2 regions of the Pseudoalteromonas sp. 13-15 genome follow, and region 1 is predicted to be linked to the other one. Evidence: predicted binding sites of a transcription regulator. Region 1 holds the regulator's gene; the other holds the start of a gene.
The links. The regulator NrdR, encoded in region 1, represses ribonucleotide reductase genes. The targets are predictions, from matches to a motif close to AAACACNANATNTNGTGTTT.

Region 1 (3,427 bases):
TACTGTAGCCCACGCGTACTTGAAGCACAGGGTTCTCAACTTACTAACAAATATGCGGAAGGTTATCCTGGCAAGCGTTACTACGGTGGCTGTGAGCACGTAGACGTGGTTGAGCAATTAGCTATTGACCGTGCAAACGAATTGTTTGGTACTGACTACGCAAACGTTCAGCCGCATGCAGGTTCGCAAGCCAATGCCGCTGTTTTCCAAGCCTTATTAAGCCCGCTTGATACCGTACTTGGCATGAGCCTAGCACACGGTGGCCATTTAACTCATGGTTCACACGTAAACTTTTCAGGTAAAACATATAACGCAATTCAGTATGGCCTAAACGAAGAGACTGGCGAAATTGATTACGCACAAGTTGAAGCGTTAGCACTAGAGCACAAGCCAAAAATGATTATCGCAGGTTTTTCTGCTTATTCAGGTATTGTTGATTGGGCTAAGTTTCGCGAAATTGCAGACAAAGTAGATGCTTACTTGTTTGTTGATATGGCGCATGTTGCAGGTTTAATTGCTGCGGGTGTTTACCCAAGCCCAGTACCATTTGCACATGTTGTTACTACAACAACGCATAAAACATTAGCGGGCCCTCGTGGCGGTTTAATTATTTCTGCATGTGGCGACGAAGCAATTTACAAAAAGCTTAACAGTGCTGTATTCCCTGGTGGCCAAGGTGGTCCTTTATGTCACGTTATTGCTGCAAAAGCAGTGGCATTCAAAGAAGCTTTACAACCAGAGTTTAAAGAATACCAAACACAAGTTGTTAAAAATGCGCAAGCAATGGTTAGCGTATTACAAGAGCGTGGCTACAAAGTTGTTTCTGGTAAAACAGACAATCACTTGTTCTTACTTGATTTAATCGATAAAGATATTACGGGTAAAGATGCTGATGCAGCATTAGGTAATGCGAACATTACGGTTAACAAAAACTCAGTTCCTAATGATCCGCGTTCTCCGTTTGTAACGTCTGGCTTACGCATTGGTTCTCCTGCAATCACGCGCCGTGGTTTCAAAGAGGCTGAATCTAAAGAGCTTGCTGGCTGGATTTGTGATGTACTAGACAACATTGCTGATGAGTCTGTTCAAGCGCAAGTCAAAGAAAAAGTGAAAGCAATTTGTGCAAAACTACCTGTTTACGCTTAATAAAGTAAAACGGTAATTTAGATCACATAAGCAATCATGCTATTATAAAAGCCGCTTTTTAGCGGCTTTTTTGTTTTTAAAACGGATACCTTTAGTTATGCATTGCCCATTTTGTACAGCAAAAGACACCAAAGTTATAGATTCCCGCCTTGTTGGCGGTGGCCATCAAGTTCGCCGCCGTCGTGAATGTAACGATTGCCATGAACGTTTCACCACGTTTGAAGGGGCAGAGCTGGTTATGCCGCGTGTTGTAAAACAAGACGGCAGTCGCGAACCATTTAATGAAGATAAGTTACTAAATGGTTTAAATCGTGCGCTTGAGAAGCGCCCCGTCAGTACAGAACAAGTTGATGAAGTAGTAAATATAATAAAGTCGCAATTACGCGCAACGGGTGAGCGAGAAATTTCGAGCCATTTAGTGGGTGAATGCATTATGGAAGCGCTTAAAAAACTAGATAAAGTCGCTTATGTAAGATTTGCGTCAGTATATCGCTCGTTTGAGGATATACGAGAGTTTGGCGAAGAAATTGCCCGTTTAGGGGAATAAGCATGAGCAGCCAATCAGCATTTACCGAGCACGATAAGCTATATATGGCGCGTGCTATTGAGCTTGCTAAAAAAGGTCGATTTACCACAACGCCTAATCCTAATGTTGGCTGTGTACTTGTAAAAGATAATCAAATAATTGGTGAAGGGTTTCATCAGTTAGCAGGGCAAGGACATGCAGAGGTAAATGCACTTGCTGTAGCCGGCGAAAAAGCAAAAGGTGCAACTGCCTATGTAACACTTGAACCTTGTAGCCATTACGGGCGCACGCCCCCCTGTGCTGAAGGACTCAAGGCTGCTGGTATTAAAAAGGTGATTGCAGCCATGGTTGATACCAACCCGCAAGTGGCAGGTAAAGGCCTTAAAATACTGAGTGACGCCGGAATAGAAGTTGCTCATGGGTTGCTTGAACAAGAGGCTCGCGCATTAAACTTTGGTTTTTTTAAGCGTATGGAGCAAGGGCTTCCTTACGTAACTTGTAAATTAGCAGCCAGTATAGACGGTAAAACAGCGCTAAAAAACGGAAAAAGTAAGTGGATCACAGGCCCTGCTGCACGAAAAGATGTGCAGCTATACCGCGCTCAAAGCTGTGCCATTTTGACGGGGGCCGATACGGTTCTTGTTGATAATGCAAAACTTAATGTTCGAGCAAGTGAGTTACCGTATTCATTACCAACCAACTTACCGCTACGTCAGCCGGTGCGTGTTATAATAGACTCGCAAAACAGATTAACACCTGACCTTGCGCTATTTAAAATAGCGCACCCGGTAATTATATTTACTACCAAGGTTGATAATTCAATGCAGTGGCCGCATTTTGTTAGGCACATAGCGGTGCGCGAGCAACAGGGTAAGGTTGATTTAACCGATGTATTACAAACACTAGCAAAGCATCAGTTTAATAATATATGGCTGGAAGCTGGGGCAACCCTTGCGGGGAAAATGACCGAGCTTGATTTAATTGACGAGTATGTTTTTTATATCGCACCAAAACTGATGGGTTATGATGCTAAAAGTTTAGTAAACTTCCCTGAACTGACGAGTATGCAAGATACTATCGATTTATCTTTTAATGAGTGTGTTCGCATTGGTGACGATTTACGTATCAACGCGTTAAAAACGTACGCATTAAAATCATTTAACAAAGAAGAGTAGCGCTATGTTTACTGGGATAATAGAAGCCACAGGCAAAATTGCTTTATTACAAAAAAAACAAGGCGATTTAGCCATTCGTATTCAAAGCGCCGACCTTGATATGAGTGACGTAAAGCTGGGTGACAGTATTGCAACAAATGGCGTGTGTTTAACGGTAGTTGATAAACATGTTGATGGTTTTAGCGCTGATTTATCTAACGAAACAATTCATTTAACTGGTTTTGCACATTATTCAATAGGGCAAACAGTTAACCTTGAAAAAGCGATGCAACCGGTTTCGCGTTTAGGTGGGCATTTAGTGTCTGGCCATGTTGATGGTATTGCAACAATAACGGCGATTACAGCTAATGCAAGAGCTACTGAATATTGGCTGACAACCGATGAAAGTTTAATGAAATACATACCGTACAAAGGGTCGGTATGTATTGATGGTATAAGCCTGACAGTTAACGCTGTTGAAGGTAATAAATTTAAATTAACAATTGTGCCGCACACCAGCGGTCAAACAACGATTGCCGACTTTAAAGTAGGCACTCAAGTTAATTTAGAAGTCGATCAAATTGCACGTTATTTAGAGCGT
Region 2 (3,427 bases), 880 kb from region 1:
TGTTGGCTGTGGTGGGGGTATTTTAAGCCAAAGTATGGCACGTATGGGGGCAAAGGTAACAGGTATTGATATGGGACAAGAGCCTTTGACTGTCGCTAAATTACACAGCCTAGAAACGGGTGTTAATGTAGATTACATAAAAATACCCGCAGAACAGTTTGCTGAAGAACACCCTGAACGATTTGACGTTGTTACCTGTATGGAAATGCTCGAACACGTTCCAGACCCTGCTTCAATTATTCACGCCGTTGCCAAACTTGCAAAACCTGGCGCTGATGTTTTTTTCTCTACCCTCAATAAAACACCGAAAGCCTACTTGTACGCAATTGTAGGTGCTGAAAAACTATTAAAAATGGTTCCAGAGGGAACTCACGATCACAAAAAGTTTATTAAACCGGCGCAGCTAATTGCGTGGGCCGAGCAAGCGGGCTTAAAAGTACGTGCAAGCTCAGGACTTTCGTATAACCCCTTCTCTAAACAATACACACTTAATAATGATGTTAGTGTTAATTATATCCTTCATTTTGAGAAGTTGGTGTAATGAAGAGCGCAGGTTCATCATTAGAACTTTATCAATATGATGCGTTTTTGTTTGATTTAGACGGCACCTTACTCGACACAGCTGACGATTTAGGCGCTGCACTTAATAGTGTATTACGAGCAAATCAAATTGCCGAAGTAACAAGCGAAATATATCGCCCAGCGGCTTCTAATGGTGCGGCAGCTTTATTGGAAGCGGGTTTTAAAGAGTTGTGGCCCTCTCTTGCACAAGCACAGTTGATAAAGCAATTGGTCGATAGCTATGCCCAAAACATTGCGAAATACACCCAATGCTTTGCCGGTATTGAACCACTACTGATCTCACTTGATCACAAAAAGATCAAATGGGGGATCATGACAAACAAGCCTGGCTTTTTAACTGAGCCGCTTGTCACTGCGATCCCCGCTTTAAAAAATGCGGCAGTTGTTATTAGCGGTGATACGCTTGGAGAAGCCAAACCCTCTCCTCTACCTTTACTTCATTGCGCAAAACTAATGGACGTAATACCAGCTCGCTGTTTATACATTGGTGATGCCGAGCGAGACATTCAAGCGGGTAAAGCAGCAGGTATGCCTACAGCTACTGCTCTGTGGGGGTACATTCCAAGCGATGCAGAAGCACTTACTTGGAAAGCTGATTTTAACTGGCGTAGCCCTATTGACGCATTTAACCATATATAGTGCCCATTTTAGATATAAACACTATATATTGTGATTGTGTTAGTTTTTACGCAAAGCTTGATGATAAAAAAAGCAGCCGAAATTTATTTTCAAAATGTGTAAATTTAGTCGATCCTGAGTTGATTTTTAAAAATTTCAACTTCAATGAATGATCAAAGGTTAATGCCTACTAACACAAATACGTTATCCCAACGTTATCCACAAATAGGGGCAATTATGCCCCTTGCAAATCAACTCAGACCACACTATCTTGTGATCTCTAAATTGAACAACACCAGATATTGTGGCCAAATGTTATTCAATTAAATTTACCTCATTGGGTAAAACTTATAAAAAATGAGCACTACTTCTCTTTTTGAGACGTACAACATTGGTCAAAAATACATTATCCCCAAGGAATACAGGCAAAGCTATGAACCAACAGTTATCTGTAAGCAAACGTGACGGGCGCAAAGAGCCTCTTGATCTTGATAAGATCCATCGCGTTATAGAATGGGCCGCCGAAGGTTTAAATAACGTTTCGGTTTCACAGGTTGAATTAAAGTCACATATTCAATTTTATGATGGTATTCGTACAAAAGATATTCACGAAACGATTATCAAAGCGGCTGCCGATCAGATTTCTAAAGAATCACCTGATTACCAGTATCTTGCTGCACGTTTAGCTGTATTCCACTTACGTAAAAAAGCATACGGTCAATTCGAACCTCCGCGTTTATTTGACCACGTAACAAAAATGGTGAGTGATAAACGTTACGATGCTCACTTACTTGCTGATTATACAGAGCAAGAATTTGACGAATTAGACGAATACCTTGACCACTCACGCGATCTTAATTTTAGTTACGCTGCAGTTAAGCAATTAGAAGGTAAATACCTAGTTCAAAACCGTGTAACGGGTGAGATTTATGAAAGCGCACAGTTTTTATATATTTTAGTGGCTGCAAGCTTATTTGCAGATTACCCACGAGAAACACGAGTTTCATATATAAAACGTTTTTACGACGCGGTATCGTTATTTAAAATTTCATTGCCTACGCCAATCATGGCTGGTGTACGTACGCCTACTCGTCAATTTAGCTCTTGCGTACTTATTGAATGTGGCGACAGCCTTGATTCAATCAATGCAACGTCGTCAGCTATTGTAAAATATGTTTCTCAGCGTGCTGGTATCGGTATTAATGCTGGTCGTATCCGTGCATTAGGAAGCCATATCCGTAATGGCGAAGCATACCACACAGGTTGTATCCCTTTTTACAAGCACTTTCAAACAGCTGTTAAGAGTTGTTCGCAAGGTGGTGTTCGCGGCGGCGCAGCAACCCTATTCTACCCGCTATGGCATTTAGAAGTAGAGAACCTTTTAGTTCTTAAAAATAACCGTGGTGTTGATGACAACCGTGTTCGTCATTTAGATTACGGCGTACAGTTTAATAAGTTAATGTATTCTCGTTTGATTAAAGACGATTACATCACGTTATTTAGTCCATCAGACGTGCCAGGTCTTTACGATGCGTTTTTTGAAGATCAAGACGAATTTGATGCGTTATATGTTAAATACGAACAAGACGAGTCAATTCGTAAAAAGCGTATTAAAGCCATTGAATTGTTCTCTGTGTTTGCTCAAGAGCGTGCAAGTACTGGCCGCATATACTTACAGAATGTAGATCACTGTAATACACATAGCCCGTTTATAGCGAAAGTTGCGCCAATACGTCAGTCTAACTTGTGTTTAGAAATTGCATTACCGACTAAACCACTTAACAACGTTAACGACGAAGAAGGCGAAATTGCATTATGTACATTGTCTGCTTTCAACCTAGGTGCGCTTGAGTCTCTAGATGAACTAGAAGAGCTTGCGGAGCTAGCAGTACGTGCACTCGATAACTTACTCGACTTCCAAGACTACCCAGTACCAGCTGCCAAAAACGCAACAATGGGACGTCGTACGTTAGGAATAGGTGTAATCAACTATGCCTACTACTTAGCTAAAAATGGTAAGCGTTATTCAGACGGCAGTGCAAATGCACTAACACATAAAACATTCGAAGCTATTCAATACTACTTGATGAAAGCGTCAAACGAACTTGCAAAAGAACGTGGTGCATGTCCTAAGTTTAACGAAACAACGTATTCTCAAGGTATTATGCCTACAGATACGTATAAAACAGACTTAGATAAAATTTGTGATGAGCCACTGCACCTTCAT

Region 2: the regulator NrdR is predicted to act here: its motif matches at 1,491-1,510, upstream of nrdA (class 1a ribonucleoside-diphosphate reductase subunit alpha).

What each region holds. Positions count from the first base shown of each region.
Region 1 covers NZ_CP019162.1:1,763,258-1,766,684, reverse strand. The annotation lists gene glyA (serine hydroxymethyltransferase) at 1-1,146, shown strand, start outside; gene nrdR (transcriptional regulator NrdR) at 1,244-1,693, shown strand; gene ribD (bifunctional diaminohydroxyphosphoribosylaminopyrimidine deaminase/5-amino-6-(5-phosphoribosylamino)uracil reductase RibD) at 1,696-2,847, shown strand; gene ATS72_RS08145 (riboflavin synthase) at 2,852-3,427, shown strand, end outside.
Region 2 covers NZ_CP019162.1:887,367-890,793, forward strand. The annotation lists gene ubiG (bifunctional 2-polyprenyl-6-hydroxyphenol methylase/3-demethylubiquinol 3-O-methyltransferase UbiG) at 1-541, shown strand, start outside; gene ATS72_RS04160 (HAD-IA family hydrolase) at 541-1,221, shown strand; gene nrdA (class 1a ribonucleoside-diphosphate reductase subunit alpha) at 1,634-3,427, shown strand, end outside.